Regions from separate parts of the Stenotrophomonas sp. GL_101 genome, predicted to be linked through region 2. Evidence: riboswitches for the same ligand, from Rfam matches in the RefSeq annotation. Region 2 holds a riboswitch; the other holds the start of a gene.

Region 1 (5,728 bases), 290 kb from region 2:
CTGTGACAGGATGGAACGGCGACGAAAACACGATGAAGAAGCTGGAACAGCGGATTGCTCGAGAACCGGCGCCGGACTGAGCGGCGATGAGGGTGCGCGGCTTGCGATGCCGTTGGTTGCATCTGAGAGCATCCTCCGCAGGCCTGCGGCTCTCGCTTAAACTGGTGTGATGCGCCCTGATTCCATCCTTACCCTGTCATGCCCGGACCGTACCGGGATTGTCTATCGTGTGTCCGGCCTGCTGTTCGAGCTGGGCTGCAACATCCTGGATGCCCAGCAGTTTGGCGACGATGAGAGCGGTCGCTTCTTCCTGCGCGTGCATTTCGACCGGGCGGCTGATCGCGCGCTGGCCGAGGTGGAAGCGGCGATGGGCACCTTGGCTGCTGCCTTCCAGATGGACTGGCAGCTGCACGATGCCCGCCGCAAAGCACGCCTGCTGGTGCTGGTCAGCAAGCAGGGGCATTGCCTGAACGACCTGCTGTTTCGCACGCACAGCCGCCAGCTGCCGGTGGAGATCGCCGCGGTGGCCTCCAACCACGATGACTTTTCCGCGCTGGCCACCTCCTACGGGGTGCCGTTCCACCACCTGCCGGTGACTGCCGACAACCGCGCCGTGCAGGAGCAGCAGATCATCGACCTGGTCGAGCGCGAGCAGATCGATCTGGTGGTGCTGGCGCGTTACATGCAGATCCTGTCGCCGCGGCTGTGCCAGGCGCTGGCCGGCCGGGCGATCAACATCCACCACAGCTTCCTGCCCAGCTTCAAGGGCGCCCAGCCGTACCACCAGGCGCACGCGCGTGGGGTCAAGATCATCGGCGCCACCGCGCATTACGTCACCGAAGACCTGGACGAAGGCCCGATCATCGAACAGGACGTGGCGCGCGTGGACCACGCGATGACCCCGCGTGATCTGGTCCGGCTGGGCAGCGATACCGAATCGCAGGTACTGGCGCGCGCGGTGCGCCGGCATGTGGAGCACCGGATCCTGCGCAACGGCCATCGCACGGTGGTGTTTCGCTGAACTGGGGGTGCGGTGCCGGTGCCGAACGCGGGATGCCGAACGCAGGATGCCGAACGCAGGATGCGGAATGCGGTCTGACAATACGGGATGCGGTCTGACCCGGTAGGCACCGACCGTTGGTCGGTACGCCTTTCTGGCCGGCTCCTGGTGTCGTTCGGGATTACGGGGAGCCGGCCAGCGGCCGGCACTACCGGGTTTGTCTGTCAGATGACCGCGATCTTCGCCTTCGCCAACGCCTCGCGCACCATGCCGTCGTTGGCCTCGGTCACCGGCCGGGTCAGGTCCCACAGGAACTTGACCCGGAACCCGGATTTCACCGCGTCCTGTGCACTCCACAGCACGCAGTAGTCGCGCGCCAACCCGCATACATGTACTTCGCGGATGCCGCGCTCGTGCAGCCAGCCGGCCAGGCCGGTGGCGGGGCGGCTGCCGTCGGGGCCGTGGTTTTCGCGGAAAGCGCTGTAGGAATCCACCTGCTGGCGGCTGCCCTTGCGCAGGATCAGGTCGGCCACGGCCCAGTCCACGCCCGCGTGCAGGGCGGCGCCGGGCGTGCCCTGCACGCAGTGGTCCGGCCACAGCGTCTGCAGTTGTGCATGCAGCAGGATCGCCTCGAACGGCAGGTGCCCCGGATGCTGGCTGGCGAAGGAGGCATGGTCGGCCGGGTGCCAGTCCTGGGTGGCCACCACCGTGCGGTACCGGCGCTGCGCCAGCAAGCCGGCAATCGGCGCTACCAGCGCATCGCCCTGCTCGCAGGCCAGGGCGCCACCGGGCATGAAGTCCGGTTGCAGGTCGATCACCAACAGGGCCACATCGGCAGGCAGGGCGGTCATGGCAGGTCCAACACGACGCAGGAGGGGCAACCAGCGTGGCGGCCCCTCGCGCCAACGTCAATCGCCCTTGGGTACCGCGTTGTCCTGCCCGTAATACAGCAGCCCGATCTGGATCCGCTCGCGGCCATTCTCGCGGCGGTGGCGGTTGGCGTCGCGCAGTGAGTACACGCAGCCGCAGTATTCCTGCTGGTAGAACTGCTCGCGCTTGCTGATCTCCACCATGCGCGCCGCGCCGCCGCCCTTGCGCCAGTTGTGGTCCCAGTACTGGATGCCCGGGTAGTGCGCGGCGGCACGGTGGCCGCAGTCGTTGATCTGGTTCATGTCCTTCCAGCGCGAGATGCCCAGCGAACTGCTGATCACCGGGAAACCGTGCTCGTGCGCGTACAGCGCGGTGCGCACGAAGCGCATGTCAAAGCACATCGTGCAGCGGATGCCGCGCTCGGGCTCTTTCTCCATGCCGCGGGCACGGTTGAACCAGTTATCGGTGTCGTAGTCGGCGTCCACGAACGGCACGCCGTGCTTCTCGGCGAAACGGATGTTCTCCTGCTTGCGCAGTTCGTATTCTTTCACCGGGTGGATATTGGGGTTGTAGAAGAAGATCGTGTAGTCGATACCGGAAGCGGTAATGGCCTCCATCACTTCGCCCGAGCACGGCGCGCAGCACGAATGCAGCAGCAGTTTCGTGTGGCCCTCGGGCAGGGACAGGGTGGGGCGATCGATCGGGGTGACAAACGGCGTGGTCATGTAGTTCTCGTTGACCGCACCGCCGGCAACGGCGGCGGTGCGGTCCTTGGGGTCATCGGTGCAGGAGGGCCATCAGGCCGCGTTGGCCTCGGCGGTCTCCGCGCGCAGTTCGCGCGCCGCGGCCACCAGTGCCTCCAGCGCGGCGCGGGTTTCCGTCCAGCCGCGGGTCTTCAGGCCGCAGTCCGGATTGACCCAGATCTGCTCGGGCTTGAGTACTTCGGCCGCCTTGCGCAGCAGCGCCAGCATTTCCTCCTTGTCCGGCACGCGCGGGGAGTGGATGTCGTACACGCCCGGGCCGATCTCGTTGGGATACTGGAAGCGCACGAACGCATCCAGCAGCTCCATGCGCGAGCGTGAGGTCTCGATCGAGATCACATCGGCATCCATCGCGGCTACCGAATGGATGATGTCGTTGAACTCCGAGTAGCACATGTGGGTGTGGATCTGGGTGGCATCGCGCACCCCGCTGGCACTGATCCGGAACGCCTCCACCGCCCAGTCCAGGTACTCGCGCCAATGCGCACGGCGCAACGGCAGGCCTTCGCGGATCGCCGGTTCGTCGATCTGGATCACCCCGATGCCCGCCGCCTCCAGGTCCAGCACCTCATCGCGCAGGGCCAGCGCAATCTGCCGGCAGGTATCGGCACGCGACTGGTCATCACGCACGAACGACCATTGCAGCACCGTCACCGGGCCGGTCAGCATGCCCTTCATCGGGCGGTCGGTGAGCGATTGCGCGTATTGCGACCAGCGCACGGTCATCGGCTGCGGGCGGGTCACATCGCCGAAGATCAGCGGCGGCTTCACGCAGCGCGAGCCGTAGCTCTGCACCCAGCCGTTCTTGGTGAAGGCAAAGCCATCGAGCTGTTCGCCGAAATATTCGACCATGTCGTTGCGCTCGAATTCGCCGTGCACCAGCACGTCCAGCCCGATCTGCTCCTGTACCCGCACGCAGTGTTCGGTCTGGGTGGCCAGGAACGCATCGTAGTCGGCATCGGACAGCTTGCCGGACTTGTTGCGCGCACGCGCTTCACGGACTTCCAGGGTCTGCGGGAACGAACCAATGGTGGTGGTGGGGAAACGCGGCAGCTTGAGGGCGGCGGCCTGGGCCAGGTGGCGCTGCGGGTAGCGGCTGTGGCGCTGCGCGTCGGCGGCGGTGAGTGCGGACAGGCGCGCGGCCACGGCGGGGTTGTGCACGCGCGGCGAGCGACGGCGCGATTCGATGCACTCCCGGGAATGCGCCAGCGCGACCTCGGCGCGTGCCGGGGCATCGATGGCATCGGCCAGCACGCGCAGTTCCTGCAGCTTCTGCCTGGAGAATGCCAGCCAACCCTGCAGTTCCCCGTCGAGCTTCTTTTCCTGCTCCAGGTCGACCGGGCTGTGCAGCAGCGAACACGACGGTGCCAACCACAGCGCGTCGCTGCCCAGGTGGCCATGCGCATAACGCGCCAGCACCAGCGCGTTGTCCAGATGGGTGCGCCAGATGTTGCGGCCGTTGACCAACCCGGCCGACAGCACGCGCCCCGGCGGCAGCGCCTTGATCACCGCATCCAGCTGCTCCGGCGCGCGCACCAGGTCCACGTGCAGGCCGTCGATCGGCAGCGATGCGGCAAGTGCCAGGTTGTCGTCCAGCGCGCCGAAATAGGTGGCAACCAGTACCTTCGGGCGCGCGGCCGTGGCCAGCACCGCGTAGGCGTGGGCAAAGGCGGCGCGGGCAGCCTCGTCCAGGTCCTGCACCAGCGCCGGCTCATCCAGCTGCACCCATTGCGCCCCGGCGTCCTTCAGCTCGCCCAGCAGTTGCACGTACACCGGCAGCAGCGCATCGAGCAGGTCCAGCGCGCGGCTGCCATCGGTGGTCTTGGACAGCAGCAGCAAGGTTACCGGTCCGATCAGCACCGGTCGGGTTTCGATGCCCAGCGCACGCGCCTGCCGGTACTCGGCCAGCGGCTTGTCGCCGCGCCGGGCGAAGGTCTGGCCGGCATGCAGTTCGGGTACCAGGTAGTGGTAGTTGGTATCGAACCACTTGGTCATTTCCAGCGCGTGCAGGTCGATGCCATCGCGCTGCAGGCCGCGGGCCATGGCGAAGTAACCGTCCAGCGGGGCGGCATCGGCCAGCGCCCGGTAGCGCTGCGGGATCGCATCGACCAGGAAGGCCGCGTCCAGCATCTGGTCATACAGGCTGAAGTCGTTGCTGGGCGGCACATCCACCCCGGCATCGCGCTGCAGCTGCCAGTGCGTGGCGCGCAGCGTGCTGGCGGTGTCCTGCAGCGACTGCGCGCTGCTCTGGCCGGCCCAGAACGCTTCCAGCGCGCGCTTGAGTTCGCGTTTGGCGCCGATGCGCGGGAAACCCAGATTGGTAACAGTGATCATTGGAACGTGTCCTCATTGCGTAGGGGCATTGAGGAACGAAGGAACCGCGCGCCGTCCACGCCATTGCTGCCGTGCCCGCCCCGCCAGCGACCTTCGCCCCCGCGGGCGAACCGGATGTCGTGGAGCGGACGCACGGGGGCAGCGCCACGCTGGCGGCATGGCGGCAGGCCCCGGCAACCTCCCCGCGGACGTTCCAGGTCGAATCAGGGGACGGTCATGTCCCCGGCCGGGGCCGGTATTCGGGCTGATGGACACAGGCGCGATGCGCCTACCTAGTACCTGCCGCTTCCCAGGCCCGGAGGCCCAGTGCTGTTGGCAGGAGTCGTTTCCATTCACCGCTGCGGGGCAGCTCCGGAATGGGCGCGTGAAGCGCCTTCACCGGATTCCCGTTTAAATCCATCCCTTCATCTGCATGAAGCGATGGATACCTTCGACGAGCACAAGGTAGGCCGAAGCCGGGCGATGGTCAAGGGGGCATCAGACCGAGGCGGTGGGAGGCGAAGGTCATGGACGATCCAACGCACTTGCCAGCGTTGTCTGTCCCAACGGGTACCGGAGGCGATCCACGCGCTTGCGTGAAGGAAGGGAAGTGGACCAACGGGCGCTCAGGCGGCGTGGTGGTACGGTTCGATGCGCGCCAGGACGTCGGCCAGTTCGTCCCTGGCCTTGGCCGCGTCATGGGCCATCTGCAGGTTGAGCCAGAAGGCCTCGCTGGTGCCGAAGAAGCGCGCCAGTCGCAATGCGGTGTCGGCGGTGATGCTGC
Region 2 (5,728 bases):
GGTCAGGCGCTTGCCCGAGTCGCGGATGCGCTGCACCAGCTGGGCCGCATCGCGGGCGGCGAACTGGGCGTCGATGAGGATCGCATCGTGCTGGCCGGTGATCAGGGTGGAGGCCACCGAAAACAGCGCCTTGTCGCCGGGATGGTAGGGCTGCACCTGCAGCGTGTGGGTCTCGGTGCTGGCCGCGGCGGCGTGGCCGATGTCAGGGGCGCTCAGGCCCAGTGCCGTGCCGATGGCCAGTGCCAGGGCAAGGGTGGTGCGGGGAAGGTGGGGCATCGGGATGATCCTGTGCAGGACGATTCTCGTAGCGCCGGGCGCTGCCCGGCTGCTCTCGGCTCATGCGTGGCGCCGCCGGCGGCGCGTCAGTACGCAACCGTGGCGATCTGCCGCAGGTACTGCGGGGTTTCAATCTCGCTGACGAAGGCGTCGGCGTAGTCGGGGTAGCTGATCCGGCTGTGGCCGTCGGCCCCCACCAGGAAGGCGCGCGCCTGGGTGCGGAAGCCACTGCGCTGCGGGCCGGGGCCGATCTCGGCGGCGGGCGAGTAGAAGGTCCAGTCCAGGTCGTCGACGGCCTGCAGCTGCTTCAGGGTGTCGCGCGCGGCCAGGGCGACCGGCTTGTAGGCGTCCGGGAAGCCTTCGGTATCCACCAGCTGCACGCCGGGGGCGACTTCCAGGCTGCCGGCGCCGCCGACCATGATGAAGCGCGGCACGCCGGCCTGGCGCGCAGCCTTGACCAGTGCGGCACTGGTGCTGGTCACGGTGCTGGGCGCATCGCCCGGACGCGGGCCGAAGGCGCTGGCCAGCACGTCGTGGCCGGCGATCACCGCGGCCAGGGCGTCGGTGTCGTCCAGCGCGGCGACGGCCAGCTGGGCGCCGTCCAGTTCGGCCGGCAGGTCGGTCTCGCGGCGCACGATGGCGGTGACCTGATGGCCGCGGGCGAGGGCCTGGCGGGCGATTTCGCGGCCGATGTTGCCGGTGGCACCAACGAGAGCAATTTTCATGGGGTGGGTCCGTTGTGGGAGGAAGGCCAGCGTATGCTTCTGGAATCGACCGAAAAACCGCGTATAACGGCCTAATTTGTTGCACGGAACGATCAAATGGACCGGATGACGGCAATGAATGTCTTCGTGGAGGTGGTCGAGCGCGGCAGCCTCACTGCGGCGGCCGATGCACTGGAGATGTCGCGGGCGATGGTGACCCGCTACCTGGCCGAGGTGGAACGCTGGCTGGGCGCGCGGCTGCTGCACCGGACCACGCGACGGATCAGCCTGACCGCGCCGGGGGAAGCGGCGCTGCTGCGGTTCCGGCAGATGTTGGCCATTGGCGAAGAACTGCACGGTGAGCTGGCCAGTGACAACCCCGAACCGCACGGGTTGATCCGGGTAACGGCGAGCGTGTCGTTCGGGCAGATCCACCTGGCCGCGGCGGTGGCCGAGTTCGTCCAGCGCCATCCGCTGACGCGGGTGGAACTGTTGCTGGTGGATCGGGTGGTCAACCTGGTGGAAGAGCGGGTGGATATCGCGGTGCGGATTTCGCGCGCGATCGATCCGGCGTTGATCGCACGCTGGTTGGCACCGTGCCGGTCGGTGCTGTGCGCGGCGCCGTCGTACCTGGCCGCGCGAGGCACGCCGGGCAGTGCGGACGAATTGGCGGCACACAATTGCCTGACCCACCATTACGTCGGCAGGAGTGTGTGGCACCTGCAGCGCGGTGGCCGTGCGATCGCGGTGGCGGTCGGCGGCAACATCAGTGCGAACGAGGCATCGCTGTTGCTGGAAGCGGTGCGTGCCGGTGCCGGCATCGCGATGTTGCCCACTTACCAGATCGCACCGTTGCTGCTCAGTGGCGCGCTGGTGGAGGTATTGCCCGACTATGAAGTAGAGGGCATGGGTATCCACGCGGTGTACGCGTCACGTCGGCAGCTGCCGACGATCATGCGCAGTTTCCTGGATTTCCTGGTGGAGCGCTTCGCCAGCCCGGCCTTTCTGGCGCGCATCTGAGTGGGCAAGGCGTCCCGGTACAATGGCCATCCCACGTCGTTGAAGCGAGTTGCACCTTGTCTTATCCGTATCCGTTGGTGGTGTTCGATCTGGACGGCACGCTGGTGGACAGCGCGGCCGATATTGCCGAGGCCCTGAACCGCACGCTGCAGGAGTGGCAGTTGCCGCCTGTAGCGGAATCCACGGTGCTGACCTGGATCGGCGATGGCGTTCGGCGGCTGGTGGAGCAGGCGTTCGATGCGGCCGGCAGCGCCATCGACCTGGACACGGTGATGCCGGGTTTCATGCGCCACTACGAGGCGTGCCTGTTGCGCAGCCCGCGCCTGTACGACGGCGTGGCGCCCGCGTTGCAGGCCCTGCACGCGCAGGGCGTGACGTTGGCGATCTGCACCAACAAGCCGTCGGCGCTGGTGGCCCCGTTGCTGCAGCATTTCGGGCTGCAGGCGCAGTTTGCGCTGGTGCTGGGCGGGGATTCGTTGGCCGAACGCAAGCCCAGCGGCGTGCCGTTGCGGCACATTGCAACGCAGTTCGGCGTGGCACCGGAGGCAGCCTTGATGGTGGGCGATTCGATCACCGATTACCGCGCCGCCGTGGACGCGGGCATGCCGGTGGCGCTGGTGCGCTATGGGTATCGGCGCGGGCTCGATCTGGACAACGTCGAGGCCGTGGCGGTGATGGACGATCTGCGGGAATTGCTGGCGCTGTAATCGGCGGCGGTTAACAAGCGTGCCGACCAACGGCCGGCACCTACCAGCGACAATGGGGTGTGCCGACCAACGGTCGGCACCTACCGGGGGTGGGACGGCGGTGGTGCCACCGTCCTGCGCGCTTATTTCGGCTGGTAACGCACGCTCAGGCGGTACTCGCGGCCGGGCTGGTTGTACCAGGCCACCGTTTCGTAATCGCGGTCGAACACGTTGCTGACCCGGCCCAGTACCGACCAGTCGCGGCTGATCGCATACTCCAGGCGCAGGTCCAGCGTGCCGTAGCCGGCCAGCTGCACGCGGTTGGCGGCATCGTCGTAGCGCTTGCCGGCACCATTGACGGTGAGCCCGGTGCGGAAGCCACCGAAGCTGCGGTCGATGTCCAGGCGCGCGGTGTTCTGTGCGCGGCGCGCCAGCCAGTTGTCGAACTGCGCGCTGCCGTCGGTGCGGTTGCGCGGGGCGGTATGGCTCAGCTGCGCGCTCACGTCGAACCCGGCCAGCACGATCGAGCCGGTCAGTTCGGCACCGCGGATGCGCGCCTTTTCCACCTGCGACATCATGAAAGTGGTGGCATCAAAGGTGATCAGGTCATCGATGCGCGTTTCATACACGTCCAGGCCCCAACGCCAGCCGTCACCCTGTTGGGCGATGCCGAGATTGGCGCTCTTCGACTTTTCCGGGTCCAGGGTCGGCACGCCGCTCCACGGGTCGTACAGATCGCTGAAGGTCGGCGCCTTGAACGCGGTGCCGTAGCTGGCGTTGAGGCGGAAGCCGCCGCCCAGCTCCATGCCCCAGCCGAGGCTGCCGGTGGTGTGGTTGCCGAACTGCTGGTTGTCGTCGTTGCGCGCGCTGGCCTGCAGCTGGTGCGCGCCGAAGCGGCCCTGGTACTGCACGAACACGCCGGTGTTGTCGCGGCTGTCGACCAGGTAGCCGGCACTGCTGCCGTCCAGGTTGTCCTGGCTCCAGTCCACGCCGGCGCTGAGCAGTTGGCCTTCGGCCAGGCCGATGTCGGTCTGCACCGAGGCGCTGTTGCGGTGGGTCTGTGCGGCGCCCAGCCAGGTGCTGCCGTTGTAGTTGTCGGACTCGTTGTCGGCGCGGCCGACGTTGACGGTCAGGTTGAAGCGCTCGCTGGGGCTGTAACGGACCTTGCCGCCCAGCACCTGCTGCAGCGTTTCCGAATAGTTGTAGTAGCCGTCGTAGTGGTTTTCGCCTTCGGCGCGCAGCGCAGTGCCTTCCACGCTGAGGCTGTCGGTCAGGGTGTAACCACCGCGCAGGCTCATCGACAGGTTGCGGTAGCCGTCGCGGTCGGGTTCGTCGGCACCGCAGCCGGCGAACGGCGATACCGAACCCCGGCAGGCGTTGATGCCATCGGTGTGCTGGTAGGCGATGTCGGTGCCGAACCAGCCGCGCGCGCTGCTGCCACCGAAGCCGCCGCTGGCCTCACGCAGGCCGTTGCTGCCGGCGCCCAGCTGCAGGTGCGGGGCGAAGGTGCCGGTGTTGCGGCGGGTGAAGATCTGGATCACCCCGCCGATCGCGTCGGCGCCATACAGGCTGGACTGCGGGCCGCGCACGATTTCCACGCGCTCGATCTGCGCCAGCGGCAGGTCCTGGATCATGGCCAGGCCGAGGTCGCCGGTATTGATGCGCACGCCGTCCACCAGCACCAGGGTGTGCGCCGAGTTGGTGCCGCGCAGGAACAGCGAGCTCTGCTTGCCCGGGCCGCCGCTGTTGTTGAGGTTGATGCCGGCACGGCCGCGCAGCAGGTCCTGCAGCGACGGTGCCTGGCTGCGCTCGATCTCGGCGCGGTCGATCACCTGCGCCGGCGAGATGCTGTCCTGCAGGGCGATCGGCGTACGGGTGGCGGTGACCAGGACCTGGTCCAGTGCGGTGGCTTGGTCCTGGGCCGATGCCAGCAAGGGCAGGGCCGACAGCACGGCCAGAGAAAGAACACGGGTTTGCAGCTTCATCGATGACTCCATGCACCGCGCACGCCCGCGCGGCAAGGGGTGGGGATGATCGCGCTGCAGGGGCCTTCGACGGTGGGCGGGCGCGCACGGCGCCGCTTGCCGCCGCCATGCCCGCCGCATCGCAACCAGTCGTCTTCCGGGCCGGTCTCCGGGCTTGCGGGCCGATGGCTGGGCCATCGCCCCAGGCGCCTTCCCATGCCGCAGCACAGTGGCGTATCGCCTGGGTTTTCCACGCTTACCGTTGCGGGGGCAGCGCCGGAGTGGCAGCAAAGGGTCTGCTGCGTCACCGGCTTCCCGTTTCAACCTGCCGGCACGCGCCGCAGGTCACCTGAAAGTGCGCGCAGTGTAGAGCAAAGGCGTGGGCGCGGCAGGGTATGCGCCAGGGCGATGCAGGCCGAGCGGTTAGAATGCGCCTCGCTCTACGAAGTGGTCCTGATGAAACAGACGTGGTTGCAGCACCCTTGCCGGCCGATGCTGGCACTGTCGGCCCTGCGGGCGGTGGCATGATCCTGGACCTGGTCCGCCATGCCAGTACCGGCCGCGACGGGCACCTGGATGGACGCAGCGATCCGCCGCTGGACCCTGGCAGCACCGACGCGCTGTGCGACCGCTATGCCGCGCTGGCGTGGCAGCGCGTAGTGAGCTCCCCCCGCCAGCGTGCGCTGGCCACTGCCGCTGCGCTGGCGTTGCCGCACGGGGTGGAGGTGGTCGCCGATGAGGAGTGGGCAGAACTGGATTTCGGCGATTGGGATGGCCAGGCACTGCACGATCTGCCGATGCCGCAGTTGTCGGCATTCCATCGGGATCCGCATGCCAACCCGCCACCGCAGGGCGAAAGCTGGGGCCATTTTGAACGCCGCATCGCGCGCGGCCTGCACCGGCTGCTGGACGACCCCGAGCCGGTGGCAACGCTGATCGTCAGCCACGGCGGCCCGCTGCGGATGGTGTTGTCGCAGGTGTGCGGACTGCCGATGGCGATGTGCTGGGCGCTGCGCATCGACCACGGCACGCGGCTGCAGCTGCGCGTGGAGCGTGAGGACCAGCGGCTGTGGGGCGA

What was found. A riboswitch is a leader RNA that binds a small molecule or an ion and turns the genes downstream of it on or off. The one in region 2 is predicted to bind cobalamin.
Region 1: it holds a riboswitch for cobalamin, as region 2 does, so the genes downstream of both, metE (5-methyltetrahydropteroyltriglutamate--homocysteine S-methyltransferase) here and btuB (TonB-dependent vitamin B12 receptor) in region 2, are expected to answer to the same signal.

What each region holds. Positions count from the first base shown of each region.
Region 1 is NZ_CM174432.1:259,495-265,222, forward strand. Features, by position in the region: gene AC3IR9_RS01120 (hypothetical protein) at 1-80, shown strand, start outside; gene purU (formyltetrahydrofolate deformylase) at 170-1,021, shown strand; gene pncA (bifunctional nicotinamidase/pyrazinamidase) at 1,225-1,851, opposite strand; gene AC3IR9_RS01135 (epoxyqueuosine reductase QueH) at 1,909-2,595, opposite strand; gene metE (5-methyltetrahydropteroyltriglutamate--homocysteine S-methyltransferase) at 2,668-4,965, opposite strand; cobalamin riboswitch at 5,179-5,412, opposite strand; gene AC3IR9_RS01145 (HigA family addiction module antitoxin) at 5,571-5,728, opposite strand, start outside.
Region 2 is NZ_CM174432.1:553,130-558,857, forward strand. Features, by position in the region: gene AC3IR9_RS02490 (MBL fold metallo-hydrolase) at 1-276, opposite strand, end outside; gene AC3IR9_RS02495 (NAD(P)-dependent oxidoreductase) at 363-1,001, opposite strand; gene AC3IR9_RS02500 (LysR family transcriptional regulator) at 1,098-2,000, shown strand; gene gph (phosphoglycolate phosphatase) at 2,057-2,707, shown strand; gene btuB (TonB-dependent vitamin B12 receptor) at 2,830-4,671, opposite strand; cobalamin riboswitch at 4,794-5,018, opposite strand; gene AC3IR9_RS02515 (histidine phosphatase family protein) at 5,175-5,728, shown strand, end outside.